DNA from 3 places in the Streptosporangium sp. 'caverna' genome. Region 3 is predicted to be linked to each of the others. Evidence: riboswitches for the same ligand, from Rfam matches in the RefSeq annotation. Region 3 holds a riboswitch; each other region holds the start of a gene.
The links. A riboswitch is a leader RNA that binds a small molecule or an ion and turns the genes downstream of it on or off. The one in region 3 is predicted to bind S-adenosylmethionine.

Region 1: another riboswitch for S-adenosylmethionine. It lies ahead of DKM19_RS09660 (glutathione S-transferase C-terminal domain-containing protein); the one in region 3 lies ahead of DKM19_RS45695 (aminotransferase class V-fold PLP-dependent enzyme).
Region 2: another riboswitch for S-adenosylmethionine. It lies ahead of thrC (threonine synthase); the one in region 3 lies ahead of DKM19_RS45695 (aminotransferase class V-fold PLP-dependent enzyme).

What each region holds. Positions count from the first base shown of each region.
Region 1 is NZ_CP029711.1:2,165,926-2,175,531, forward strand. Features, by position in the region: gene DKM19_RS09640 (ABC transporter permease) at 1-188, shown strand, start outside; gene DKM19_RS09645 (ABC transporter ATP-binding protein) at 185-952, shown strand; gene DKM19_RS09650 (enoyl-CoA hydratase) at 1,033-1,806, shown strand; gene DKM19_RS09655 (DUF402 domain-containing protein) at 2,011-2,511, opposite strand; SAM riboswitch class IV at 2,564-2,677, shown strand; gene DKM19_RS09660 (glutathione S-transferase C-terminal domain-containing protein) at 2,715-3,647, shown strand; gene DKM19_RS09665 (FAD/NAD(P)-binding domain-containing protein) at 3,751-5,502, shown strand; gene DKM19_RS09670 (ABC transporter substrate-binding protein) at 5,705-7,327, shown strand; gene DKM19_RS09675 (ABC transporter permease) at 7,324-8,295, shown strand; gene DKM19_RS09680 (ABC transporter permease) at 8,435-9,304, shown strand; gene DKM19_RS09685 (ABC transporter ATP-binding protein) at 9,301-9,606, shown strand, end outside.
Region 2 is NZ_CP029711.1:10,185,385-10,194,990, reverse strand. Features, by position in the region: gene DKM19_RS44020 (S1 family peptidase) at 46-1,575, shown strand; gene DKM19_RS44015 (S1 family peptidase) at 1,797-3,290, shown strand; gene DKM19_RS44010 (S1 family peptidase) at 3,520-5,022, shown strand; gene DKM19_RS44005 (hypothetical protein) at 5,077-5,685, opposite strand; SAM riboswitch class I at 6,047-6,187, shown strand; gene thrC (threonine synthase) at 6,202-7,464, shown strand; gene DKM19_RS43995 (MoaD/ThiS family protein) at 7,487-7,762, shown strand; gene DKM19_RS43990 (cold-shock protein) at 8,154-8,354, shown strand; gene groL (chaperonin GroEL) at 8,674-9,606, shown strand, end outside.
Region 3 is NZ_CP029711.1:10,569,475-10,579,080, reverse strand. Features, by position in the region: gene folB (dihydroneopterin aldolase) at 1-5, shown strand, start outside; gene folK (2-amino-4-hydroxy-6-hydroxymethyldihydropteridine diphosphokinase) at 2-499, shown strand; gene DKM19_RS45710 (DUF3180 domain-containing protein) at 496-948, shown strand; gene DKM19_RS45705 (acyltransferase) at 1,132-2,253, opposite strand; gene DKM19_RS45700 (NADH-quinone oxidoreductase subunit D) at 2,270-3,466, opposite strand; gene DKM19_RS45695 (aminotransferase class V-fold PLP-dependent enzyme) at 3,485-4,780, opposite strand; SAM riboswitch class IV at 4,833-4,948, opposite strand; gene DKM19_RS45690 (TerC family protein) at 5,446-6,342, shown strand; gene DKM19_RS45685 (cytochrome P450) at 6,580-7,779, shown strand; gene DKM19_RS45680 (SAM-dependent methyltransferase) at 8,044-9,009, opposite strand; gene DKM19_RS45675 (Rossmann-like and DUF2520 domain-containing protein) at 9,476-9,606, shown strand, end outside.

The DNA of each region.
Region 1 (9,606 bases), 2.9 Mb from region 3:
GGAACTTCGTGGTGGTGGCCGAGCTCATCGCGGCCGAGTCGGGGCTCGGCTACCGGATCGTCCGCGCCCAGCGGTTCCTGCAGACCGACAAGATCTTCGCGGTGCTCATCGTGATCGGGATCGTCGGCCTGCTGATCGACGTCGCGCTGAGAATCCTGCGCGACCGCCTCGGGAGGTGGGTGGTATGAACCTCGTACTGAGCGGGGTGGCCAAGGACTACGGGACCACGCGCGTGCTGGACGGCATCGACCTGTCGATGGAGCCGGGCGAGTTCGTGTGCGTGGTGGGCGCCAGCGGGTCGGGCAAGTCCACGCTGCTGTCGCTGATCGCCGGTCTGTCGCCGGTCAGCGCGGGCTCGGTCTCGCTCGGCGGGGTGCCCGTCCAGGGGCCGGGCCCCGAACGCGGGCTGGTGTTCCAGTCGGGCGCGCTGTTCCCCTTCCTCACCGTGGCCCAGAATGTGGCCTTCGGGCTGCGGCTGCTGCCGATCTCCAGGGCCGACAGAGAGCGCCGGGTCCGCTGGTACCTGGGCGAGGTCGGGCTGTCGTCCTGGGTGGACGCGCTGCCCCGGCAGCTGTCCGGCGGGCAGCGCCAGCGGGTGGCGATCGCCAGGGCGCTGGCGTGCGAGCCGGCCGTGCTGCTGCTGGACGAGCCGTTCGGGGCGCTCGACGTGCAGACCAAGGAGGACATGCAGCTTTTCCTGCGTGAGGTGTGGCGGGACATGGGAACGACCGTGCTGATGGTCACCCACGACGTCGAGGAGGCCGTCATGCTCGCTCAGCGGGTGCTCGTGTTCTCGTGCGGTCCCGGCCGGGTCGCCGCGGAGGTCCCGATCGGACTGCCCGCCTACCGCGCCCTCGCCATCAAGCGGACCTCCCTCTTTCTCGGGCTGCGCGCCACCGTGGAGGACCTGGTCCGCTCGCACATGCTGTCGCCGGAGAGGGAAAAGGTATAGAACCATATTCTGGAGCTGTCCGGACGGGGAGCTCTCGTGCGGAAGGCCTCCGGGAAAGGGGGCTCCCGGAAGGGGACGAGATGGTCGATCTGGTGCTGTCGTCGATCGAGCGGGGCGTGCTGACGCTGACGTTCAACCGGCCGGACAGGCTCAACGCCTGGACCGCCGAGATGGGGCGGCGTTACTTCGACCAGCTGGCCGAGGCGGAGCTGGACCCCGAGGTCCGGGTGATCGTCGTCACCGGAGCGGGGAAGGGCTTCTGCGCCGGGGCGGACTTCCAGACGCTCAGCTCCATCCAGGACGGCTCCTACAGGGGCGAGCCGGACAAGCGCCCCAACACCTTCCCGACCACGATCCGCAAGCCGATCATCGCCGCGGTCAACGGCGCCTGCGCCGGGCTCGGCATGGTCCACGCCCTGATGTGCGACCTGATCTTCACCGCCGACGAGGCGAAGTGGACCACCGCCTTCGCCCGGCGCGGCCTGATCGCCGAGTACGGCCTGTCGTGGATCCTGCCCCGGCTCATCGGCCATGCCAAGGCCATGGACCTGCTGCTGTCGGGCCGCACCTTCTCCGGGGCCGAGGCCTACGAGCTGGGTCTGGTCAACCGGTCGGTGTCCCGGGAGAGCCTGCTGGAGGAGGCCACGGCCTACGCCCGCGAGCTGGCCGCCTTCAGCTCGCCGGCGTCGATGGCCGTGATGAAGCGTCAGATCTGGGGCGACTGGAGCGAGACCCTGGAGTCGTCGGAGTCCGCGGCGGCGCGCAAGATGGTGGAGGCCTTCTCCCGGCCCGACTTCGCCGAGGGCGTCGCCAGCTTCCTGGAACGCCGCGCCCCCGGCTTCCCTCCGCTGTAGACCCGCCACAGACCGCCCGGCCGGCTCGCGCGGCGGCGAGCCGGCCGGGCCTTGGACGTGTTGGACGTGCGGGCGTTGCGGCGATCGGCGGTGAGCACCGCAGGAGCGTGGGGCGACGGAGCGGGGTGTGGTCGGCGGGTGGCGCCGGGTGGCCGGGCCGTACCGGAGACCGGGCAGGTCACCCTGGACTGGAGGCGGGGCGGCTCAGGTCACCTGAGCCAGCCAGTGGGGCGCGGCGCCGAAGGGGGCGGCGCGGGTGCGGACCGCCTCCATCAGCCGGGCGGCCGTGGTGCGGGCGTTCTCGATGACGTCGGGGGGATAGGCGTAGCGGACCTGGTGCTCCTCGAACTCGTCCTCGTCGTCCAGGATGACCCGGCCGTCGCGCATGCGGATCACGTCGAGGTCCAGGTCGACCATGGTCACCTCGCCGTCGCTCCACTGGGGCACCGTCGCGATGTCGCAGTAGATCTCGACCCTGTTCGGGAGGGCGTTGAAGGAGGCCGTCCACCAGCCGTCCCGGGGGAAGAGCATCACGAACGCGGAGGCTGAGGGGACCACGGGCCCGTCGCCCTTGCGGGCGCCCGAGCCTGCCGTGCAGCCGATCCACACGCCGTGCTCGTCCTCGCCGAGGAGCAGGCTGGGATGGTGCCAGTGCAGAGACCCGTCGTACTTGCGGTAGACCACATTAACGATCTCATGTGACATCCCTCGACTTTAAGGCTTGACATAGATCTATGTATTTCCTACCTTCTAACTAGGTTAAGAGTGTCAGTGCAAAGCCCCGGCTGGCTGACCGGCAACCCTCGCACCGCGGCGGGGTGCCCCCGGGGAGAGACCTGGCGGCACGGTGGGCGTGCCGCAAGCGCGAACCCCTCACCGGGTTACCGAGACATGCCTGGGAGCACCACATGTCCGAGATCACACTCAACTACGCCGGCCCCGTCGACCTCGACACCTACGGCCGCTACCGGCCGGGCGGCCGTCCCGGCCCCCGCTACCCCTTCCAGGGACGGATCGGGACGCCCGAGTTTCCCGCCGAGCCCGGGCGCTACCACCTCTACGTCGCGGCGGTCTGTCCCTACGCGCAGCGTGCGGCGATCGTCCGTTCGCTCAGGGGACTGGAGGACGTGGTCTCGCTGTCCTACGTGGACGACGAGCGCGACGGGCGGGGATGGGCGTTCCGCGAGCGGCGCGGGGCCGACCCGGTGAACGGGTTCGCCACGCTCAGGGAGGCGTACGAGGCGACCGAGCCGGGGTTCGACGGGCACGTCTCGGTGCCGGCGCTGTGGGACAGGGAGACCGGGCGGATCGTGAGCAACAACTTCCCCGACATCACGATCGACCTGGGCACCCGGTTCGACGGCGATCCCGAGGCCGACCTCTACCCCGAGGAGCTGCGCCCGGAGATCGACGCGCTCAACGCGAGGATCTACGAGTACGTCAACACCGCGGCCGGCCGCGTCGGGTCGGCCACGACGGAGGCGGAGTACGGCGAGGCGCGGCAGGCCGTGATCGCCTTCCTGGAGGAGCTCGACGCCCGGCTCGCCGACCGCAGGTTCCTGTTCGGCTCGGGGATCACCGAGGCGGATGTCAGGCTCTGGCCGACGCTGCTCCGGTTCGATGTGAGCGACAACCCGGCGGCCAGGATCAGCGAGCGCCCGCTGACCGCGTTCCCCAACCTGTGGGCCTACGCCAGGGACCTCTACCAGCATCCCGCCTTCCGGGAGAACACCGACCTCACCGCGCTCTCCACTCCGGCGGGGGAGACCGACCCCTGGCGGATCCCGGTCCAGCCGTTCCGGGCCGACTGGGAGCAGTCCCATCACAGAGCCGCCGTATGAGCGGGCGCGGAGCCTTCGCGACCCTCGCCCCGTCGAGTCCGTCGAGTCCGTCGAGTCCGTCGAGTCCGTCGAGTCCGTCGAGTCCGTCGAGGGAGGGGGCCTTATGAGCGCGGTCGCCGTCGTCGGCGCGGGGCCGACCGGCACCTGCCTGGTGGAGCGGATCTGCGCCAACGCGGCCGAACTGCTGAGCTGGCCGTCGCTGGACATCCACGTGATAGACCCCTACCCGCCGGGCGGCGGCCGGGTCTGGCGCAAGGAGCAGCCCGACCTGCTCTGGATGAACTCCACCGCCGCCGACGTGACGCTGTTCACCGACGAGTCGGTCCAGTGCGAGGGCCCGATCCGTCCCGGACCCTCCCTCGCCGAATGGCTCGGCCGCGACTCCGGCCTGTTCGCCTCCCGCCCGGTCCAGAACGCGTACCTGTCCCACGTCTTCCAGCGCGCGGTGAAGACGGCTCCGCGCGGGGTCCGGGTGCACGTGCACGCGACCCGCGTACTCGACCTGGCCGACGTTCCCGGCGGCCAGGCGGTGACGCTGGAGAACGGCCGGACGATCGAGGTGGACGCGGTGATCCTGGCCCAGGGGCACGGAGACGTGACCCCGACCGGGGAGGAACGGTCGCTGGCCGGCCTCGCCGCGGGCAGCGGGCTGCGCTACATTCCCACCGGTTACGCGGCCGACCTCGACCTGGACGTGATCCCCGAGGGAGAGCCGGCGATCGTGCGCGGCATGGGGCTGGCCTTCGTCGACCTGATGGTGCTGCTCACCTCGGGCAGGGGCGGGCGGTTCGTCCGCGAATACGATGAGGAGCTCGTCTACCTGCCCAGCGGGCGGGAGCCGCTGCTCCACGTGGGATCGCGCCGCGGCGTGCCGTACCACTCCAAGACCGGATACCCGTTCCGCGGCGTCCGCCCGCCGGTGCCGCGTTTCCTCACCGCGAAGGCGCTGGGCGAGGGACCGTGGAACTTCCGCCGGGACGTGTGGCCGCTGGTCCGCAAGGAGCTGGCCTTCGCCTACTACCACGAGCTGATCACCGCGCACCCGAAACGGTCCCGGGTGGGCTGGGAGGAGTTCCAGGAGGCGTTCGCGGCCGAGGAGTGGGGCAGCCTCGCGATGCGGAGGCTGATCCGCCAGGCCGTGCCCCGGCACCTGGACCGGCTGGACTTCGAACGGCTGGACCGGCCGCTGGAGAAGATACGGTTCGGCGACTCGGCGGGACTGCAGAAGTGGATGCACGGCTACCTGGCGGCGGATCTCGACCGGCGCTCCGACCCCGCGCACAGCGCCGATCACGCCATGATCCTCGGACTGCTCTCCGTCTACGGCGTCCTCTCCGAGCTGGGCATCTCCGACCCCTGGTTCCACGGCTTCTTCAGCTACGTCGCCAGCGGCCCGCCGGGCCCCCGGCTGGAGGAGCTGCGGGCCCTCGCCAAGGCCGGCGTGGTCACCTTCCTCGGCACCGACCTCCAGGTGGGACACCGCGACGGGCGGTGGCGGGCGCAGAGTCCCAGCGTGCCCGGCGGGGTGGAGGCCACGACCCTGATCGAGGCCAGGCTGCCCGCGCCCAGCGTGAGCCGGGCCACCGACCCGCTGATCACCGCGCTCCGCGACCGGGGCGAGGCCGAGGAGTCCGCCGGGCTGCTGAAGGTACGGCCCGCCGACCGCCGCCTGCTCGATCGATCCGACACCCCGCATCCCCGCAGGTTCGCCTTCGGCCCCTGGGTCGTCGGCGGACGGGCCACCGGCGGTTTCGCCCGGCCCGGATTCAACGCCCCGCTGTTCCGGCACGCCGACGCGCTCGCCCGGATCGTGCTGTCCGAGACCGTCGCCACCCAGATCAGCCACGTCGCATGAACCGCCTGGAGCGGTCACCGCGTATGAGCCGCCGCCTGGAGCGGTCACCTCGTGTGAGCCGCCGCCTGCAGCGGTCATCGCGCAGGAGCCGTCGTCATCCGGATCGGCCGTGCCGGATGAGCTGCCGTAAGAACCGCATGAGCCGGATGAGCCGCATGAACGGTACGAGCCGTCGCGTGAGTCGTCGGATGAGGAGAAGTCAGTGAAATCGCAATGGGGCGTCCTGGCGCTGGCCGGGGTGCTGACACTGGCGGCGTGCGGGAGCGAGGCTCCGGCGGCGACGGCCGGCGAGGGGGGCGGCGGATCGCTGGTGTGGGCCGTGGAGACGCAGCCGATCACCTTCAACCCGCACCAGTGGGGCCAGAACAAGGCCCGGTTGCTGGTGCACAACCAGTTCGACAACCTGATCGCCCGGGGGAAGAACGGCGAGTTCCTGCCGTGGCTGGCCAAGGACTGGGAGGTCTCCAAGGACGGCCTGACCTACACCTTCCGGCTCCGCGAGGACGTGACCTTCCACGACGGGGAGAAGTTCGACGCCGCGGCGGTGAAGGCCAACCTCGACCGGCTCGTCTCGGAGGGCTACAACCCCGCGGTCAAGGCGATCCAGCTCCGCAACTTCGGCTCGGCCGAGGTGACCGGACCGTACGCCCTGAAGGTCACGCTGAAGGCCCCCGACGGTATCTTCCTGGATTTCCTCGCCTCACCGCTGGCCGGCCAGGTCTCGCCCAGGTCGCTGAAGAACGCCAAGGACCTCAAGGCCGGCGGGGTCGACGTGGTCGGCACCGGGCCGTTCATCCTGGACCGCTTCACGCCGGGCCAGGAGGTCCACTACAAGCGCAACCCGGACTACAACTGGGCGCCGCCCAGCGCCGGCCACCAGGGTCCGGCGTACCTCGCCGAGCTGACCTACCGCTTCCTGCCCGAGGCCGCGGTCCGGGTCGGCGCGCTGACCTCGCAGCAGGTCCAGGTCATCGAGGGCGTGCCCGCCACCGAGGTCGGCCTGATCAAGAGTGACCCGGCGTTGAAGCTGGAGACCAGCCTCAACTCGGGGAGCGCGTTCTCCTACTACTTCAACCTCTCGCACGCGCCCTTCGACGACAAGCGGGTGCGCGAGGCGTTCCGGGACGCCGTCGACGTGGACGCCGTGCTCAACTCGGTCTACCAGGGCACCGCCAAGCGGGCCTGGAGCATCATCGGCCAGGGCAGTCCGGCGTTCTACGACGCCTCGCTGGAGAACACCTTCGGCGGCAACCCGGCACGGGCCAACAAGCTGCTCGACGAGGCGGGCTGGGACAAGCGCGACGGCGAGGGCTTCCGGGTCAAGGACGGCAAGCGGCTGAGCGTACGGTCGGTGTCCTCGGCACCGTACGTCAGGGACCGCCGTGACGTCCTCGCCCAGGCGATCCAGGCGGCGGTGAAGCAGAGCGCGGGCATCGACTTCCAGGTCAAGCTCGTCGACGACGGCACCGCGCAGAAGGCCTACAAGGAAGACCAGTACGAGGTCTTCGAGAACTCGCGCGGCGACACCGACGCCGGGGCGGCGCTCAACCTGATCCTGCCGAAGGGCGCCGCGATCAACCGTACCCACGTCGAGAGCGCCGAGCTGGACGGGCTGCTCGCCGAGGCGTCGGCCACCTCCGACCAGACCGAGCGCAAGGAGCTCTACGCCAAGGTGCAGAAGATCGTCGTCACCGACGAGGCGCTGCTGCTCCCGCTCTACGTGCCCGCCGACCAGATCGCCCACGGCGCGGGCGTCACCGGGGTCACCTTCGAGCCGGTCTCCGGCACCCCCAACAGTGCTTACGACGTCCGGATCGGGACGTGAGCACTCTCCAACTCACCCGGCGGCGGGGGCTGGCCGCCGCCGGGTGGCTCGGCCCCGTGGTCCGGCGGCTCGGGTCCGGCCTCGCCGTACTCTGGGCCGCCGCCACGGCGGCCTACGTCGCCCTGCTGTTCGCCCCCGGCGACACCGTGGACGTGCTGATCGGCGACGGCCTCGACACCCCCGAACGGCGGGCGCAGATCATCGCCGAGTGGGGGCTGGACCGTTCGGCGCTGGAGCAGTACGGCGACTATCTGGCCCGGCTGCTCCGGGGAGACCTCGGCCACTCCTACATCCTGCAGCGCGGAGTCGGCGACGTCCTGTCCTCGCAGATCTGGCCGACCGTCTCCCTGGCGCTCACCGCCGCGGTCTTCGGGGTGGCGCTCGCCCTGGTGCTCGCGCTGGCCACCGCCGGGCGCAGGTCCCGGTTCGGCGACCTGGTCGGCCTGTCCGAGCTGGTGGTGGTCTCGGTGCCGCCGTTCCTGATCGGGATCCTGCTGCTCGCGGTGTTCTCCTTCACCCTCGGCTGGTTCCCGGTCTCCGGGGACCGCGGCTTCGTCTCGCTCGTACTGCCCGCCGTGGCGCTGGGACTGCAGATCTCCGGAGTGCTCGGCCAGGTGCTGCGCGAGGGTCTGGAACGGGCGCTGGAGGAGCCGTTCGCGGTGACCGCGCGCTCGCGTGGCATCACCGAGTGGCGGCTTGTCATCCGGCACGCCCTGCGGCACGCGCTGCTCCCCGCCGTCACCCTCCTCGGCTGGTTCACCGGTGTCCTGCTCGGCGGCGCGATCATCATCGAGGCCGTCTTCGGCCGCCCCGGGCTCGGCCAGGTCACCGTCTCCGCGGTGACCGGAAAGGACATGCCCGTGGTGATGGCGGTCGTGCTGCTGTCCGCGCTCGCCTACGTGACGGTCAGCACGATCGTCGACCTCGCCTACCTCGCGATCGACCCCCGCCTGAGGAGAAGCCGATGACGTTCCAGCCGATGAGAGGCCGCGACGACATCAACGGCATCGGCGGCGTCACAGCCGGGGAGTCGCCGACGTCCCGTCCGAGGACGTCCAGGTCGTGCAGGTCGTGCAGGTCGTGGAGAAACCGCCCGAGGAGAAGCCGATGACAACGGTCACCGAGGCGCCGCAGATCACCCCCTCCGCTCCCACCCCCGTCAGGCGCCGGTACGGCGTGCCTCCCGGGCTGATCCCCCCGCTGCTGTTCCTGATCGTCGCCGCGGTCGCCGCGACGGTTCCGAGCCTGCTGACCGGGGTGGACCCGCTGGCCGCGGATCCGCTGCACGCGCTCGCCGGGCCGAGCGCCGGGCACTGGTTCGGCACCGACCATCTGGGCCGGGACGTGCTGGCCCGCGTCGTCCACGGCGCCGGGCACTCGCTGAGCATCGGCGCGGCGGCGATCCTGCTCGCCACCGGGATCGGCACGCTCCTGGGCATCGTGGCGGGGCTCTCTCCCCGATACCTCGACGAGCTGCTCAGCCGCCTGTTCGACGTCCTGGCCACCTTCCCCGAGCTGCTGCTCGCCCTCATGGTCATCGCGATCACCGGTCCCGGCACCGGCAACGTCATCCTCGCGATCGGCGTGGCCCAGATCCCGAACTACGCCCGGGTGATCCGGGCCCAGACGTTCGTGGTCCGCCGGTCCGGCTACGTCGAGCAGGCGGTCACCTTCGGGCTGTCCCGGCCGGTGCTGGTCCTGCGGCACGTCCTGCCCAACGTGCTGGGCCCGCTGCCGGTGCTCGCCACGATCGGCATGGGCACCGCCATCATCGCCACCTCGGGTCTCAGCTTCCTCGGCATGGGCCCGCAGCCGCCCAGTCCCGAATGGGGCTCCATGCTGTCAGAGGCCCGCAACTACCTGCGCGTCGCCCCGTGGACGGCGCTCTTTCCCGGCCTCGCCGTCACGCTGACCGTCATCAGCCTGACGCTGGTCGGGCGTCGGCTGCAACGCCGTTTCGAAGGGAGAACCCCGTGAGCCTGATCGAGGTCGAGGACCTGCGGGTCGCCTTTCCCAAGGCCGGCGTGGAGGCCGTACGAGGAATGAGCCTGTCGATCGCGCCGGGGGAGTGCGTGGCGATCGTCGGGGAGTCCGGCTCGGGCAAGAGCGTCACGGCCAGGACCCTGGTGGGACTGACCGGCCCGGGCGGGGTGGTGACCGCGGGCAGGTTCACGGTGAAGGGGCAGGACGCGCTCCGGTTCGGGCAGCGGGACTGGCGGCGGCTGCGCGGCCGGTTCGCCGGGCTGGTGCTGCAGGACGCGCTCCTGTCGCTCGACCCG
Region 2 (9,606 bases), 380 kb from region 3:
ATCTCCCCCCTCATGCTTGGAAAGCCGAGGTCGAGGAGAGACCCCATGTCCCGCAGACATGCCGTTACCGCAGGGTGCGTCCTGGCGATCACCGCCCTTACTCTGACGGCCGCTCCGGTCGCCGCCCAACCTCAGACGACGAGTTCCCATGCCGCTTCGGCCGGCTGGAAGCCGCCGCCGGGTATGATCGCGGCGCTCCAGCGTGATCTCAAGCTCACCGCTGAGCAGGCGCAGGCCCGCCTGCTCAACGAGGCCCGCCTGGCGCCGGTCGAGGCGAAGCTCCGCAGCCTGCTGGGCGACCGCTTCGGCGGCTCCTGGTTCACGGGAACCATCGCCCAGACCCTGGTGGTGGCCACCACCGATCCCGCCGACCTCCCTCAGATCATCGCCGCGGGAGCCCAGGGCGAAGTCGTCAAACGGTCGTATACGGAACTCAGCACGGCCATGGACGGCCTCGATGACAACCTGCCCGGCCACGCCAATGGGGGAGCCGTACGCTACGTCGATGTGAGGAACAACCGGATCGTCGTTCTCACGACCGATCCGCTGGTGACCGAGGATCTCATCCAGGCCTCCGGGGTGGATTCGAGCATGGTGCGTCCGGTGCCCTCCACCGAGAAACCCCGGCTCTTTGACGACGTGCGGGGCGGCGACGCCTACTACATCGGCAGCGCGAGTCGCTGTTCGATCGGTTTCGCGGTGACGCGCGGAGCTCAGAACGGTTTTGCCAGCGCCGGCCACTGCGGGAAGGCGGGCGAGACCACCACCGGAGTCAACCGTGCCGCCCAGGGCGTCTTCCAGGCGTCGAGCTTCCCGGTCAATGACTACGCCTGGGTCGCGGTGAACGCCACCTGGATGCTCAGACCGGTGGTGAACAACGGCAGCGGCGGCACCATACCCGTCGTCGGTTCCAGGGCCGCCATCGAGGGCGCCTCGGTCTGCCGGTCGGGCTCCACCACCGGCTGGCACTGCGGCACGATCCAGCAGCGCGACACCAGCGTCACCTACCCCCAGGGCACGATCTACGAGCTCACCCGCACCAGCGTCTGTGCGGAGCCCGGTGACTCCGGCGGGTCCTTCATCTCGGTGGACCAGGCCCAGGGCGTCACCTCCGGCGGCTCCGGCAACTGCAGTGACGGTGGTGTCACCTACTTCCAGCCGATCAACGAGATCCTCACGACCTACGGCCTGAGTCTGGTGACCACCACCGGCACCACTCCGCCGGGTGTCACTCCGCCAGGCACGACCCCCCCGGGCGCGGGCACCTGCACCGGCCTGCCGAAGAACGTCACCGGCACCCTGACCAATGGACAGAGCGTCTACCAGCCGAACAACCGGAACTACCAGACCACTGTCGCCGGTGTTCACTCCGCTTGCCTGGATGCCGCCGACGGCGTCGATTTCGACCTTTTCCTGGAGAAGTGGAACGGTCGGACGTGGGCTACCGTCGCCACCTCTGACAGTCCGAACCCCGATGAGAAGATCAGCTACAGCGGCGCGCCCGGGTACTACCGCTACCGGGTGGTCTCCGCGAGCGGCTCCGGCTCCTACAAGCTGGGGTACAAGACGCCGTGACCCGTCTTCCGGCTCTCCCGCCGATGACGAACCGCGCCCCAGAGTAGATCGCATCTGGGGTGCGGGTCCGGCCTGAAATCGCCGCCGCGTGGCGTGCGGCTTTTACCGCCTTAACCGGCAACGACTGAATTAAAGTGGCGTTGCCCACATCGCATGATCAACCTGCGATATAAGGCGATCTCCCCCCTCATGCCTGGAAAGCAGAGGTCGAGGAGAGGCACATGTCCCGCAGACATGCCGTTACCGCAGGGTGCGTCCTGGCGATCACCGCTCTTACCCTGACGGCCGTCCCGGTCGCCGCCAAACCTCCGTCGGCGGGAGTCGAGGCCGCTCCGGTCATATGGAAACCGCCACCGGGCATGATCGCGGCATTCCAGCGTGATCTCAAGCTCACCGCTGAGCAGGCGCAGGCCCGTCTGATCAACGAGGCCCGCCTGGCGCCGATCGAGGCGAAGCTCCGCAGCCGGCTCGGGGCCCACTTCGGCGGCTCCTGGTTCGCGGGAACCATCGCCCAGACTTTGGTGGTGGCCACCACCGATCCCGCCGACCTCCCTCAGATCATCGCCGCGGGCGCCCAGGGCGAGATCGTCAAACGGTCGTACGCGGAACTCGACAGGGCGATGAACAGCCTTGACGGCTCTCTGCCCGGCCGGTTGAGCGGCGGGGCGGTGCGCTTCGTCGATGTGAAGAACAACCGGATCATCGTTCTCACGACCGAACCTCTGGAGACCGAAGATCTCATTCAGGCCTCGGGCGTGGACTCGAGCGTGGTGCGTGCGGTGCAGTCTCCCGAAAGACCCCGGCTCCTCGACGAGGTGCGGGGCGGCGACGCCTATTACGTCAACGTCACGAGTCGCTGTTCGATCGGTTTCGCGGTGACGCGTGGATCGCAGAACGGTTTTGTCAGCGCGGGCCACTGCGGCAAGAAGGGCGACGCCACCACCGGAGTCAATCGCGCCCCCCAGGGTGTCTTCCAGGCGTCGAGCTTCCCGGTCGACGACGCCGCCTGGGTTTCCGTGAATGCCAAATGGATGCTCAGACCGGTGGTGAACAACGGCAGCGGCGGCACCGTACCCGTCGCCGGTTCCAGGGAGGCGATCGAGGGCGCGTCGGTCTGCCGGTCGGGCTCCACCACCGACTGGCAGTGCGGTGTCATCCGGCAGCGCGACGCCAGCGTGACCTATCCTCAGGGCACGGTTTTCGGGGTGACCCGCACGAGTGTGTGTGCCGAGCCCGGTGACTCGGGGGGTTCCTTCATCTCGGTGGACCAGGCCCAGGGTGTGACCTCCGGCGGCTCCGGCGACTGTTCCTCGGGCGGCGTCACCTATTTTCAGCCGATCAACGAGATTCTCACGACGTACGGCCTGACCCTGGTGACCGACAGCAACGCCATCCCGCCGGGCACCTGCACGGGCCTGCCGAAGAACGTCACCGGCACCCTGACCGATGGGCAGAGCGTCTACCAGCCGAACAACCGGAGCTATCAGACCACTGTCGCCGGTGTTCACTCCGGTTGCCTGGACGCCGCCGACGGCGTCGATTTCGACCTTTTCCTGGAGAAGCGCAACGGCTCGGCCTGGACTACCGTCGCCACCTCTGACAGTCCGAACCCCGATGAGAAGATCAGCTACACCGGCTCGCCCGGGTACTACCGCTACCGGGTGGTCTCCGCGAGCGGTTCCGGCTCCTACAAGCTGACCTACAAGACGCCGTAAATCCGGCTCGGCCTCCCCGTCCACCGCGGCGCCGGTCGGCAGACGCACTCCGGGAGATCGCATCCGGAGTGCGGGTCCGGCCTGAAATCGCCGCCGCGTGGCGTGCGGCTTTTACCGCCTTAACCGGCAACGACTGAATTAAAGTGGCATTGCCCACATCGCATGATCAATCTGCGATATGAGGTGCTCTCCCCTCATGCCTGGAAAGCAGAGGTCGAGGAGAGACCCCATGTCCCGCAGACATGCCGTTACCGCAGGATGCGCTCTGGCGATCATCGCTCTTACCCTGACGGCCGTCCCGGTCGCCGCCAAACCTCCGTCGGCGGGAGCCGAGGCCGCTCCAGCCGGCTGGAAACCGCCACCGGGCATGATCGCGGCATTCCAGCGCGACCTCAAACTCACGAGTGAGCAGGCGCAGGCTCGTCTCCTTAACGAGGCCCATCTGGCGCCGATCGAGGCGAAGCTCCGCAGCCGGCTCGGGGCCCACTTCGGCGGCTCCTGGTTCGCGGGAACCATCGCCCAGACCCTGGTGGTGGCCACCACCGATCCCGCCGACCTCCCCGAGATCATCGCCGCGGGCGCCCAGGGCGAAGTCGTCAAACGGTCGTATGCGGAACTCGACAGGGCGATGAACAATCTTGACGGCTCTCTGCCCGGCCGGTTGAGCGGCGGGGCGGTGCGCTTCGTCGATGTGAAGAACAACCGGATCATCGTTCTCACGACCGAACCCCTGGAGACCGAAGACCTCATCCAGGCCTCCGGGGTGGACTCGAGCGTGGTGCGCGCGGTGCAGTCTCCCGAAAGACCCCGGCTCCTCGACGAGGTGCGGGGCGGCAATGCCTATTACGTCAACACCACGAGTCGCTGTTCGATCGGTTTCGCGGTGACGCGTGGATCGCAGAACGGTTTTGTCAGCGCGGGCCACTGCGGCAAGAAGGGCGACGCCACCGCGGGCTTCAACCGCGCCCCCCAGGGTGTCTTCCAGGCGTCGAGCTTCCCGGTCGACGACGCCGCCTGGATCGCGGTGAACGCCAACTGGATGCTCAGACCGGTGGTGAACAACGGCAGCGGCGGCACCGTACCCGTCGCCGGTTCCAGGGAGGCGATCGAGGGCGCCTCGGTCTGCCGATCGGGCTCCACCACCGACTGGCAGTGCGGTGTCATCCGGCAGCGCGACGCCAGTGTCACCTATCCTCAGGGCACGGTTTTCGGGGTGACCCGTACCAGTGTGTGTGCCGAGCCCGGTGACTCGGGGGGTTCCTTCATCTCGGTGGACCAGGCCCAGGGTGTGACCTCCGGCGGTTCCGGCGACTGCGTCGACGGTGGTATCACCTATTTTCAGCCGATCAACGAGATCCTCACGACGTACGGCCTGACCCTGGTGACCGACAGCAACGCCGTCCCGCCGGACGAGAGCACCTGCACCGGCCTGCCGAAGAACGTCACCGGCGTCCTGAACGAAGGCGATCAACCCGTCTACGAGCCGACCGGCCAGTATTACGAGACGACCGTCGCCGGCCTGCACTCCGGTTGCCTGGACGCCGACAGCGGTATCGACTTCGACCTTTTCCTGGAGAAGCGCAACGGCTCGGCCTGGAGCACCGTCGCCACCTCTGACAGCCCGAACCCCGATGAGAAGATCAGCTACACCGGCATGCCCGGGTACTACCGCTACCGGGTGGTCTCCGCGAGCGGCTCCGGCTCCTACAAGCTGACCTACAAGACGCCGTGACCTCCCTCCCGCCGTGGCGATCGCGCTCCTGGGAGATCAACGTCCGGGGCGCGGTCAGTCGAAGAACTGCTCGAAACTGAACCTGCGCACCAGGAGAGAGGCGGAGTCCCGGCCGACCACGCGGATCCTCCTGAGGCGAGTCTGCTGGTTCATCGTGACCTTCACGCACTTCAGGCAGACCTCGTGATATCCCAGCAGGGCGAAATAGGAGATGCCGGCGCTGCGGCGTCCGAGACCCCTGTCGGAGAGCCCCAGCCCCACCTCCCGGTAGATCCGCCGCGAACCCTTGAGATTGAACGCGGTGGAACCGATGATCGCGTGGTTCGACACGGGAGGACAGTGCACAAATATCCGGACATTGTTGTTCTGGCGGGGGTTCCAGGGCAGGACCCGGAGCGACGTGACGTTCTTCAACGCGGGCGGGATCCCGTTGTTGTTGGTGTTGTTCGCGGAGGAGCCGTCGCTCCCGGAGGACGAGGCTTTCCCGGAGGAGCCGCCGCCGTCCTTCCCGGAGGTGTTGGAGTTGTTGATGTTCTTGTTGGACGGGGGCGGGTCCTCGGCGACCCTCCGGACGGTCACGGACGGGATGTCGAGCGCCTCGGCGGGCATGATCGGGCCCATCACGAGGGCGGCCGCCGTTCCCATTCGTACAGCAAAACGCATGTGTTTCTCCTGCCGGACGGACACGGGACATTGGCGGCGTGGGACATTGGCGGCGTGCTCTCGCCGGGCGACAGACACGTGGGTGGCGTCGGAGGGCCGGTGTCCGCGGGGCGCCGGCGCGAAGGCATCCAGGCACCCGTCCTGACCGGGCCGGTCGTCTCATTATGTCGATTGCGCCACATAAACGTGGACGCCACACCGACACGGAGTGTGTCGGCGTGGGACCCACGGGTGGACGATCGGAGAGAGGCCGTCCGACAGGCAACACGCCATGTCTCGAAAAGTGAGACGAGTGGTCAGGATCGCGGTAGGGCGGGGTAGAGTGCGTAGGACCTGCTCGTCAGGCCCCTAATTGAATATTTGCTCATCCAGAGGGGTGGAGGGACCGGCCCTGCGAAGCCCCGGCAACCATCTCGGTTCAAGACTCGTAATCTGACGAGGTCAGCCGAGACAGGTGCCAATTCCGGTCTGTGACCAGGGTGGTCGCAGACGAAGATGAGGGAAAGGCCTCCCTTCATGGCGCTCGCAACCACCGAAAACACCACCTCGCTCGACTTCGGCCCCGCCGTGGCTCTCTCCTGTCGCGAATGTGGTGCCCGCTACGACCTCGGTCCGATCTTCGCCTGTATCGAGTGTTTCGGACCCCTCGAGATCGCCTATGACTTCGGGCGCGTGACCCGGGAGCAGATCGCCGAGGGACCGACCAACATCTGGCGCTACCGTTCCCTGCTGCCGGTTCCGGTCGATGTGACCTCCAAGCCCAACATGGCCCCGGGCTGGACCAAGCTCGTCAAGGCCGACAACCTCGCCCGCGAGCTGGGCATCCGCTCGCTGCACGTGAAAGACGACTCCGGCAATCCCACGCACTCCTTCAAGGACCGCGTGGTGGCCATGGCCGTCGAGGCGGCTCGTAACTTCGGTTTCCACACCCTTTCCTGCTCCTCCACCGGCAACCTGGCAGGCGCGGTCACCGCCGCGGCCGCCCGCGCCGGGCTGGACGCCTGCGTGTTCATTCCCGCGGACCTGGAGGAAGCCAAGATCGTCATGGCCTCGGTGTACGGGGGCAGGCTCATCGCCATCGAGGGCACCTACGACGACGTGAACCGCTTCTGTTCCGAGCTCATCGGCGACGAGCTGGGCGACCAGTGGGGCTTTGCCAACGTCAACCTTCGCCCGTACTACGCGGAGGGCTCCAAGACCCTGGCCTACGAGATCGCCGAGCAGCTCGGCTGGCGGATCCCGGACCAGATCGTCATCCCCGTCGCGTCCGGCTCCCAGCTCACGAAGATCGACAAGGCCTTCAAGGAGCTGATCGGTCTCGGCCTCGTCGAGGAGAAGCCTTACAAGATCTTCGCGGCCCAGGCGGAGGGGTGCTCGCCGGTCTCCACCGCCTACAAGGCGGGCCTCGACGTGATCCGCCCGGTCAAGCCGGACACGATCGCCAAGTCGCTGGCGATCGGCAACCCGGCGGACGGCCCCTACGTGCTGGACATCGCCCGGCGCACCGGCGGTGCGGTGGAGGACGTCACGGACACCGAGATCGTCGACGCGATCCGGCTGCTGGCCAGGACCGAGGGCATCTTCGCCGAGACGGCGGGCGGCGTCACCGTCGGCGTGCTGCGCAAGCTGGTCGCCGCGGGACGACTCGACCCCGACGCGGAGACCGTGGTCCTCAACACCGGTGACGGTCTGAAGACCCTCGACGCGGTGGCCGGCCAGGCGCGTCCCACCGCGGTCATTCGGCCCTCTCTTGACGCATTCCGTGCGGTTATCGCCTAGAAATCGTGAAAGGTACTGAATTATGAGCGTTTCTGTGCGGATTCCGACGATCCTGCGGACCTACACCGACGGTGCCGCCGAGGTGAACGGGGAGGGCGAGACCCTTCGCGACGTTCTGCAGAAGCTGGACGCGGACTTCCCCGGGATCGGGGCGCGCATCTTTGATGAAACGGGCAAGATTCGCCGTTTTGTCAATGTCTACGTCGGGGATGAGGACGTCCGTTTTGTCGACAACCTCGATACGGTCACGCCGTCCGGCGTCCAGGTCTCCATCATCCCGGCCGTCGCCGGGGGCTGATCCTCCCAGCGCGCCCTGACGCGCCCGGGCCCCTGCCGGGCGCTCGCAGACCCGGGCGACTCTCCCGGTGCTTCTTCCAGGCCTCTCCAGGCTTCCCCATGACACCCGCTCCGGCTCCGGCCGCGTGCGGGTGTTGTGTTTTGTGGCGCGAGCCCATATCTGTGACGGAAGGAAATAATGGAATCTTTAACTAACTAATCGTGAGAGCCAATCCCGATGGGGATGATAAAAGGGCACGTAAAGCAGTAGTTTGGCGCTTGACTCTGTTGCCCCACGGTGTCCCACAGGTATGGTCGAGAACGATCGACGTAGGCGTTGTCTCCGCCTCGGAGATTGAGGACTTCGCGAGAGGAATGGGTGTGGTCCTCAAGTCCAGTAAGAGGAGTCGCAAGTGGCGCAGGGCACCGTCAAATGGTTCAACGCGGACAAGGGCTACGGCTTCATCGCGGTAGACGGTGGTAAGGATGTGTTCGTCCATTACTCCGCAATCATGATGGATGGATACCGTGCCCTCGAGCAGGGCCAGCGGGTCGAGTTCGAGATCACCCAAGGGCAGAAGGGCCCCCAGGCGGAGTCCGTCCGGGCGGTCTGACGTAGCCATCCCGTGAACTTGTCGGGAAATGTCAGCGGATCCCGCGGCAGCGCAGTCTGCGTGGATCTCCACGACATCGGCCCGGTTCGCCGTCCCAACCGGCGGGCCGGGCTTTGCCGCGAGCGGAACCCAGGTCAACGAGCCGCAGCTTGCACTCGACAGGGTAGAGTGCTAAACAGTTTGTTGGCACTCCCGGTTCGAGAGTGCCAACCTGGATCGAGGCGATGGGGCCCGCCGAACGGAGTCGTGGGCCCACATGCCGTCGCGGGCGTCGGCTCGATCCGGTGCAAGCCACCCTGTGTTTGGGAGGTCTAGCCGTATGGCAGCCAAGATGATCGCGTTTAACGAGGACGCCAGGCGCGGTCTCGAGCGTGGTATGAACCAGCTCGCGGACGCCGTCAAGGTGACCCTCGGCCCGAAGGGCCGTAACGTCGTTCTGGAGAAGAAGTGGGGCGCCCCCACGATCACCAACGACGGTGTCTCCATTGCGAAGGAGATCGAGCTCGAAGACCCGTGGGAGAAGATCGGGGCCGAGCTCGTCAAGGAAGTCGCCAAGAAGACCGACGACGTCGCGGGTGACGGCACCACGACTGCCACCGTGCTCGCTCAGGCCCTCGTACGTGAGGGTCTTCGCAACGTTGCCGCCGGCGCCAACCCGATGGCCCTGAAGAAGGGCATCGAGGCCGCCGTGGAGCGCGTCTCGGAAGAGCTCTCCAAGCTGGCCAAGGACGTGGAGACGAAGGCGCAGATCGCCTCCACCGCCTCCATCTCCGCGGGCGACGCCCAGATCGGCGAGATGATCGCCGAGGCGATGGACAAGGTCGGCAAGGAAGGTGTCATCACCGTCGAGGAGAGCAACACCTTCGGCCTCGAGCTCGAGCTCACCGAGGGAATGCGCTTCGACAAGGGCCTCACCTCGATGTACTTCGTGACCGACCCGGAGCGTATGGAGGCCGTCCTCGACGACCCCTACATCCTCGTCGTCAACTCCAAGGTGTCCGCCAACAAGGACCTGCTCCCGGTTCTCGACAAGGTCGTGCAGGCAGGCAAGCCGCTGCTGATCATCGCCGAGGACGTCGAGGGCGAGGCCCTGGCCACCCTGGTCGTCAACAAGATCCGTGGTCTGTTCCGCTCGGTCGCCGTCAAGGCTCCGGGCTTCGGCGACCGCCGCAAGGCCATGCTGGGCGACATCGGCATCCTGACCGGTGCCCAGGTCATCAGCGAGGACCTCGGCCTCAAGCTGGAGTCCACC
Region 3 (9,606 bases):
CATGAGGGTCGTGCTGGGGTTCGGCAGCAATCTGGGTGACCGGCTCGCCACGCTGCAGGGCGCGCTCGACGCGCTCTTCGAGGGCCCGGAGCTCACGTTCGTCGCGGTGTCGCCGGTCTACGAGACCGACCCTTTCGGCGGACCGGAACAGGGCCTCTATCTCAACGCCATAGTGATCGCCGAGACCGCGCTGGAACCCTGGGCGCTCCTTGAGCGTGTTCAGGATGTGGAAAACTCCTTCGGCCGGGTCCGCAGGGAGCGCTGGGGAGCGCGCACCCTGGACCTCGACCTGATCACCGTTGGAGACGTCGTCATGAACGACCCCGATCTGACGCTGCCGCACCCCAGGGCGGACGAACGGGCGTTCGTGCTGGTGCCATGGGTGCGGGCCGACCCGGAGGCGGTCCTCTCCGGGCGCAGGGTGGCCGACCTGCTGGCCGACCTGGATCAGGACTACGTACGGCCGCGCACCGATCTGACGCTGAAGAGGCCCGTGTGAAGCCAACCCGTCCCGGCGTGCTCGTCGGGCTCTTCATCGTGTTCGCGATCCTTACGTGGGCACTCCTGAAGCCGCTCTACTCGGACCTGCCGACCGTGCCGTGGACCTCGATCCCGACGGTGCTCCTGCTGGCGATCGGCGAGTTCTACAGCGGATGGATGACAAAGGCCAGGATCGAGCGCAAGCCCGACACCAAGCCCGTCGAGCCGCTGGCCGTGGCCCGCCTCGTGGGCCTCGCCAAGGCCTCCGCGTACGGCGGGGCGATCTTCGCCGGGATCTTCGCCGGATTCACCCTCTACACCGCCGACCTGCTGGACCAGGGCGTGCCCCGGCGCGACTTCCTCATCACCGGCGGCTCGTTCGTCGTCTGCGTGCTGCTGGTCTGCGCGGCCCTCTATCTGGAACACTGCTGCAAGGTGCCCAAGGACTCCAACGAGGAAGACCGCTAGAACCGGCCGCCGAAGAACGCTCCCGGCGCGGTCCGGCCCGAAGAACGCTCCCGCAGCCTCGCCTCCGGCCCGGAGACGCCCCCGGAGCCTCGTGTCCTCCCAGCCCGGAGAACGGCTCCCGGTGCCTCGCCGTTCAGCCTGGAGACGCCTCCGGCACCTCCACCGTCCGCTCCGGGGAGGCTCCTAAGGCTTCGCGGCCCGTCGTCTGCGGCCGAACAGCATGATGACCGGGAACGTGCAGAGCAGCGGGCCGATGACGGCCAGGGGCCTCTCCAGCCACCAGGACAGGTCGGGCGCTCCCTGGCTGGGCGGCGCCCCGCCGAGCAGCCACCAGGTCAGCGCCACCCAGATCGCCATGCCGGTCGTATGGAACAGGAACAGCGGCAGCGCGAACCTGTTGACCGTCTCGTTGACGCGCTGCCACCTCGGGCGCTCCAGCAGGCGCTCCATGGACGGCCTCAGCACCTCCACCAGGCCGATCTGGAAGACCAGCAGCGCCACGATGACAAAGGTCGGCGGCGCCATGTTGGACAGCTTGTCGCCGGGCACGCCCACCATCGAGCCCGGGTAGATGCCCGAGTAGACCAGCCCGAAGAGGCCGAACAGCCCGGTCCACAGGATGGCGACGTCGAACTGGCGGGCCAGGGCCACCACCCTGTCGTAGAAGAACCCCGCCTGGTGGGCCAGGCCCCAGACAATGATCATGTTGAGCCAGCCCACGGCCTCGTAGCCGTAGCGCAGCCGCAGCACGTCGACCACCAGCGCCGCCCCCGCGAGCCAGATGAGAATCAGCACGTCGAAGCGGCGGTGCAGCCACAGCGCGATGGGGAGCAGGGCGATCAGCACGAGGTAGACGGCGATGAACCACAGCGGGCTGATGATGAGCAGGACGACCCGGTCCATCCAGCCGATCCCGAACGCCCACGTCACGATCGCGCCCAGCACGATCCAGGTGACGGCCAGCGCCAGCGCCGGGATCGCGAGGCTGCGGATGCGCCGCCAGACGAAGGTCCCGATGCCCACCCCGCGCTCGCGGGCGCGTTCCCAGGACAGGAGGTGGACGTGCCCGCCGACGTAGAAGAAGAGCGGCAGCACCTGGAGCAGCCAGGTGAGGATCCACAGCCCCGAGGTGAAGCCCAGCGGGCTTGTCGGCGAGGGGCCCTCCGGACCCCACTGCAGGATCGTGAACGCCCAGTGCCAGAGCACCACGACGAGCAGACTGATCGCTCGGAGCCAGTCGACGTATTTGTCCCGCTGCCGTCCGGCCGTCACGCGGGGACTCGTGTCCCCACCACGTTCGCTCATGCAGTCCTACCGTGCCTCATTTGTCGATGTCGCCGACGACGAAGAACATCGAGCCGAGGATGGCGACCATGTCGGAGATCAGGTGACCGGGGAGCATCTCCCGCAGCACCTGGACGTTGTTGTAGGAGGCCGAGCGGAGCTTCATCCGCCACGGAGTCTTCTCTCCGCGGGAGACCAGGTAGTAGCCGTTGATGCCCAGCGGATTCTCGGTCCAGGCGTAGGTGTGGCCCTCGGGCACCTTGAGCACCTTGGGCAGGCGCTGGTTGATCGGCCCCTGCGGGAGTTCGAGGAGTCGCTCCACGCAGGCGTCGGCCAGATCCAGGGAGACCTTCACCTGCTCCAGCAGCACCTCGAACCGGGCGTGGCAGTCTCCGGCGGACCGGGTGATGACCTTCACCGGCAGCTCGCCGTAGGCCAGGTAGGGCTCGTCCCTGCGCAGGTCGATGTCCACGCCCGAGGCGCGGGCGATCGGGCCGCTCACGCCGTACTGCATGATCGTCTCGCGGTCCAGGACGCCCACTCCGCGCGTGCGAGCGACGAAGATCTCGTTTCCGACGATCAGGTTCTCGATGTCGGGCAGCCGCCGCCGTACGTCGGCGACGGCCCGGGAGACCCGGTTCGCCCAGCCCAGGGGCAGCTCCTCCTTGAGGCCGCCGACCCGGTTGAACATGTAGTGCATGCGACCGCCGGAGATCTCCTCCATCACGGCCTGGAGGGTCTCACGTTCCCGGAACGCGTAGAAGACCGGGGTGATCGCGCCGAGCTCCAGCGGGTAGGACCCCAGGAACATCAGATGGCTCAGCACCCGGTTGAGCTCGGCCATCAGGGTGCGCGTCCAGACCGCCCTGACCGGCACCTCCATGCCGAGCATCCGCTCCACCGCGAGCACGACGCCCAGCTCGTTCGAGAAGGCCGACAGCCAGTCGTGCCGGTTGGCCAGCACGATGATCTGCCGGTAGTCGCGCACCTCGAACAGCTTCTCCGCGCCGCGGTGCATGTAGCCCACGACCGGCTCGGCCGAGCTGATCCGCTCGCCGTCCAGCGTGAGCCGCAGCCGCAGCACCCCGTGCGTGGACGGATGCTGCGGCCCGATGTTGAGGACCATGTCCTCGGTCGCGAGCTCCTTGCCGTGCGTTTCCGGCACGGCCTCCGCTCCGGCCCCGATGCCCACGCTTACCGTCCGGGGCGCGCCTTCGGCATGGGGCTCAGTCATAAGACCCATGCTGCCACGTCATCCGCGCGACACAAGATCCTGCAGAGCGGTGATCAGACGATCGACGTGTTCTTCGGTGGTGCCGATGCCGATGGAGGCGCGGACGGCGGAGGCGGTGACGTCGTCGCAGCCGCCGTCCGCGGTACCGAGGAGGTGGCGGACGAACGGGTGGGCGCAGAACTTGCCGTCGCGTACGCCGATGCCGTAGTCGCCGGACAGGGCCTCGGCGACCTCGCGGGCGGTGAAGCCCTCGACCACGAAGGAGACGATGCCGACGCGGGGGTGGTCGGGGCCCCACAGGGAGAGCTCGTGCACGCCCCGGACCGCGGTGATGCCGGCGCGCAGGCGGTTCAGGAGGCGCTCCTCCTCGCGGAGCAGTACGGTCCAGCCGGTGGCGGTCAGGGCGTCGCAGGCGGCGGCCAGCGCGACGGCGCCCAGGACGTTCGGGGTGCCGGCCTCGTGGCGGGCCTCGGGGTCCTCGTGCCACTCGGTCTCGTCGTCGTTCACGGCCTTCACCGCGCCGCCGCCCTTGAGGTACGGCTCCGCCTCCGCCAGCCAGTCCGAGCGGCCGATCAGGGCGCCCGTGCCGAACGGGGCGTAGAGCTTGTGACCGGAGAAGACCACGTAGTCCAGGTCGAGCGCCGTCAGGTTGAGGCGGCGGTGCGGGACGAGCTGGGCGGCGTCGACGAGGATGCGGGCGCCGTGGCGGTGGGCGATGTGGGCCAGGGCGGCGATCGGCCAGAGCTCGCCGGTGACGTTGGAGGCGGCGGTGACGACCAGCAGCTTCGGACCGTCGATCTCCGCGAGGGCCTCGTCGGCGGCGCGGACGGCCTCGCCGGGAAAAGCGGGAATCCCGAGCCGTACGGCGGTGCCCCAGGGCAGGAGCGAGGCGTGGTGCTCGGTGTCGAAGACCACGGCGGTGGTCCCCTCGGGCAGGCTGCGGGCCAGCAGGTTGGTCGCGTCGGTGGTGTTGCGAGTGAAGATCACCGAGTCGTCGGGACGGGCGCCGGCGAAGGCGCGGACGGTGTGCCGGGCCTGCTCGTAGCGGGCCGTCGTGAGCTGGGACGCGTACCCGGCGCCGCGATGGACGCTGGAGTATGCCGGGAGCGCGGCGGTGACGGCGGCGCTCACCGGCTCCAGACAGGGCGCGCTGGCGGCGTAGTCGAGGTTGGCGTAGGGGACCAGCCTGCCGCCCCTGACCGGGACCTCCAGGTCGGAGCCGAGCACCGCGGGAATCCGCCGCTCCGAGGGCACCTGGGGCGCCGGGGCGGTCACGGGCGTGGAGGCGGGGGTGAAAATCGTCAGTGTGGACACGCCAGGTCTCCTTCGAGGTCATCGGACCCCAACCCATGGCGTTGGTGCATGGAGCCCGCGCTTGCCCGACACGCGACGTGCCGGGCCAGGTCCTCACCCGGGGCACCCCGCCGCGGACGCGAGGGTTGCCGGCCAGCGAGCCGGGGCTTGTCACTGGCACTCATGACCTACCTGGGAACTATAACCGACGCCTGACCGTGCCCTGCAAGTACTGAATGTGGCCGGCGTCGGTCCGCATCGCGTTCGGCCGCCCCCTCGATGGCCTGTCCGAATACGTTCCACTGGCGATTCCGCGTGAGGCCCGGTCGTCTCCCCGATGGCTCGTCCGAATGCGTTCCGCGTCGTGCCCGGCGGTCCTCCCACGGCCTGTCCGAGCGCGTGCCGGGTCAGGTCCGGTGATCTTCCTGCGGCCTGTCCGAGTGCGTTCCGCGTCGTGTCCGGCGGTCCTCCCACGGCCTGTCCGAGCGCGTTCCGTGTCATGCCCGGCGGTCTTCCTGATGACCTGTCCGGGTGTGTCCCGGCGCTTCCCGGGACCGCCCGACGGTGCCCACATGTGTCGAATGTGATCAGTGTTTATTCCCGGGAAGGAACTCAGAGCGTCCCCCAGTCGTCGAGGCAGTCAGTCGGCAAAGCGTCCCGGCCGCCGGCCGACCAAGGAGGAATCAATGGACTGGGTGACCAACCCGGAGATATGGATAGGGTTCTTCACCCTTGTCGCGCTCGAGATCGTCCTGGGCATCGACAACATCATCTTCATTTCGATCCTCGCAGGAAAGCTCCCTCCCGAGCAGCGTGACAAAGCCCGCAAGCTCGGCCTCATGGCCGCCCTGGTCAGCCGACTGGCCCTGCTGTTCGCGCTGTCGTGGGTGGTGAAACTCACATCGCCGTTCTTCGAGGTCTTCGGGCAGGGGATATCCGGGCGCGATCTGATTTTGATACTCGGCGGGCTGTTCCTGCTGGGCAAGAGCGTCTTCGAGGTGCACGACAGCCTGGAGGGCAAGTCCGGCCACGCCGGAGGCAAGGTGGCGGCCTCCTTCACCGCCGTGATCCTGCAGATCATGGTCCTCGACATCGTCTTCTCGCTCGACTCCGTGATCACCGCGGTCGGCATGGTCGACGAGCTCGGCGTCATGATCGCGGCCGTCATCGTCTCGGTCATCGTGATGCTCGTCGCCTCCGGGCCGATCAGCCGCTTCGTGGACCGGCATCCGAGCATCAAGATGCTCGCCCTGTCCTTCCTGGTGCTGATCGGCGTCGTGCTCATCGCCGAGGGCTTCGAGCAGCACATCTCCAAGGGCTACATCTACTTCGCGATGGCGTTCTCGCTCCTGGTGGAGCTGTTGAACATCCGGATGCGCAGCAAGGCGGGCCGGGAGGAGCCGGTGGCGCTGCACCAGCGCTACGCGGCCGAGGGCGGGACGGACGACCAGAAGGGCGGAGCGGCCGGCCCAGGTCAGGTGGAGAAGCAAGCCGCCGAGGGCCAGGCGGGAGAGCCGACAGGTTCCTCTCAGGGCAAGGATCAGGTGGGCGGACAGGCCGGCTCCCACGAGGGCAAGGGGTAAATGGGCGGACGGACCGGTTCCTCCGGGGACAAGGGCCAAGCGGGTGAGCGGATCGGTTCCTCCGAGGCCGAGAGCCAGGCGGGAGGGCCGGTCTGTTCCCCTGAAGGTAAGGCCGGGCGGGAGGGCCGGTCGGTTCCCCGGGGGTAAGGACCAGGTGGGTGAGCGGATCGGTTCCCCCGAGGGCAAGGGGCAGGCGGACGAGCGGACCGACCCTTAGGTCAGGATTACGATGCTTACGTGCGCTTTGATCCTTGGAATCCGGAATTCGTCGCCCATCCCTATGACGTCTACGACGAGCTGAGGCGGGAGCGGCCGGTCAGTTTCTTCGAACCGACCGGCCAGTGGCTGATCGCCCGGCACGCCGACGTCAACGCGCTGCTGCGCGACCGCCGGCTCGGCCGTTCCTACCTGCACGTGGCCACGCACCAGGAGTTCGGCAAACCGGGCGACCCCGAGTTCCAGGACCCGTTCTGGCGGGTCATCAGGGCCGGGATGCTCGACGTCGAGCCGCCTGTGCACACCCGGCTCAGGCGGCTGGTGTCCAAGGCGTTCACCCCGCGCATGGTCGAGGCGCTCCGTCCCAAGGTCGCCAGGATCGCCGGTGAGCTCGTCGACGCGTTCGTCGAGCGTGGCGGCGGAGACCTCATCTCCGAGGTCGCCGAGCCGCTCCCGGTGACCGTGATCGCGGAGATGCTCGGCGTGCCCGAGGCCGACCGGCACCTGCTGCGGCCCTGGTCGGCCGACATCTGCGGGATGTACGAGCTCAACCCCTCGGTCGAGGCCCAGCACACCGCCGTGCGCGCGGCCGAGGAGTTCTCCGACTATCTCATCGGGCTGTCCCGCAGCCGCAGGGCGAACCCCGGTGACGACCTGATCAGCGCCCTCGCCCTGGTGGCGGAGGAGGGCGACAAGCTCACCGAGGAGGAGCTGGTCGGCACCTGCGTGCTGCTGCTCAACGCCGGGCACGAGGCCACCGTCAACGTCACCGGCAACGGCTGGTGGTCGCTGTTTCGCAACCCGGCCGAGCTGGACCGGCTCCGCGCCGACCACGGCCTGCTGCCCACCGCGGTCGAGGAGATGATGCGCTGGGACACCCCGCTGCAGATGTTCGAGCGCTGGGTGCTGGAGGACATCTCGGTCGGCGGGTTCGACATCCCGCGCGGCACGGAGGTGGCGCTGCTGTTCGGCTCCGCCAACCGCGACCCCGAGGTGTTCGCCGACCCCGATCGCCTGGATGTGGGCCGGGTGGACAACCCGCACATCTCCTTCGGCGCCGGCATTCACTTCTGCCTGGGCGCGCCGCTGGCCAGGATCGAGCTGATCGAGTCGTTCGGCGCGCTGCTGCGCCGGGCACCGAAGCTGGAGTTGGCCGCCGAGCCCGTCTGGGGATCCGGCTACGTCATCCGGGGCCTGGAATCCATCCAGGTCCGGGTCTGAACGCAGGCCTGAGTTCGAGCCCGGGCCGGTGTCCGGGCGAGCCGAGCCCAGGTCCGGGTTCGGGCTCGGCTTCTGGCCTGAGTGAGCCGGTCTCAGGCCGGGTCCGGGTCGGAGTCCGGGTCCGGGCAGACCGGTCTCAGGTCGGGTCCGGGTCCGGGTCCGAGTGAGCCGGTCTCAGGTCCGGGGTTGACGGCTCGGGTCCGTCTGAGTGAGCCGGTCTCAGGTCCGGGGTTGGCGGCTCGGGTCCGTCTGAGCGAGCCGAGCTCAGGTCCGGGTCTGAGCAAGCCAGCCGAACCCGCCGAGCCCCTCGGTGGCGATCAGCTCCGCCTCCTCGGACGCCCTCGTGAGGGCCAGGAGATATCCGCGCGGATCACTGCGGGCTTGGTCGAGGGATGGGCGCGTCCCGGTGATGCCCAGGGCGCGCAGCGCCTCCCGCTGGGTGGTCAGGGTCGTCGTGACGGCTCCGGCACACTCCCCGGCGAAGGCGCAGGAGTCGAGGGCCACGTGCGCGGTGACGTCGCACGATCCGTCCGGCACGGGCGCGACCATCGATCCGTCGCGGTATCCGGCCAGGGTGCCGTACGGCGGGCGGTCGTCCACGGGGTGCGCGTAGTCGATCGCGATCGCCCGGCCGCCTGTCAGCCGTACGATCACCGAAGCCCAGGCCTCGTCGCGGGGCCTGCCGATCTCCGCCCGCTCGCCTGTGGCCCGCATCGGCCACCAGCGGGCCAACCAGGCCAGGTCGGCCTCATGAGGCCTCTCGCCCAGCCTTTCCTCACCGTCTGAGACGTTGACCATGACCAGCCGGGGTCCGTCCGCCGTCTGCTCGACGATGTCCACGGGAATGTTGTCCAGCCACTCGTTGGCGATCACCAGCCCGCAGATCGCGTCGGGAACGGCCGCCGCCCACCCGATCTCCTCCGGTAGCCGGGCGGGCCGGGAGGCCAGGTCCACTCCGATGACCCGCAGCCGGGAACGGAGCTCGGGGGGCGCGACGGCGAGCACGCCGGCCGCCAGCCCGCCCTCACCGGCGCCGATGTCCACGAGATCGACCACCGGAGGGTGGCCGAGCGCGCCGTCCACCGCGACGAGCTCGCGCAGCATGGCCCTGGCGAATGCGGGAGAGGCGCCGACGGAGGTCCTGAAATGTCCGGAGGGACACTCTCGAAGGTAGAAACCGTTCTCGCCGTAGAGAGCCTGTTCCATCGCGGCACGCCAGGTGAGCCACATGTCCACAGACGCTACCCGCTTCGGTGAGGGGAAGAGATCAACACTTGATGACGCTCTGGGCGGGGCACGACTCCATTCTGTCACCGATCAACGCGGTCGTCGCCGATGTCGCGGCGGTGAATGCCCGCTCGAACCGGGGCCGGGCGCCTCAGCGAAGAACCCGGCCGGCCGGCGTTCGCGCTCAACTTTTCCTGCATGTGGCCAACGCCTTGTCCGTCATGTATCAGAACCCGGTCGCCGTCGACCGGCACGCCGGGGACTCGCCGACCGCCTACGGGCGGCCGGTCTCCGATCCGCCGCTTCACCGGGCCACAGCAGGGCGGACACCGTTCGGCGGCCCGCGCGCGCCGTCGTCATTCCGCCTCCGACGTGTCCGAACACGCGCCTTGCCACAGTTGGGATGGTCCGGCCCGTTACGCTGGTCAATTGGGCATGGAGCCTCCACGTGGTCAAAGGACGGGACGCCATGGACGCAGTCGACCGCCCGGCACGGCTAGCCGTCGGCGTGATTGGAGCGGGCAGGGTCGGTTCGGCGCTCGGTGTCGCCCTCGCGAGAGCGGGGCATCGGGTCGTCGCCGCGAGCGGAGTCTCCGACGC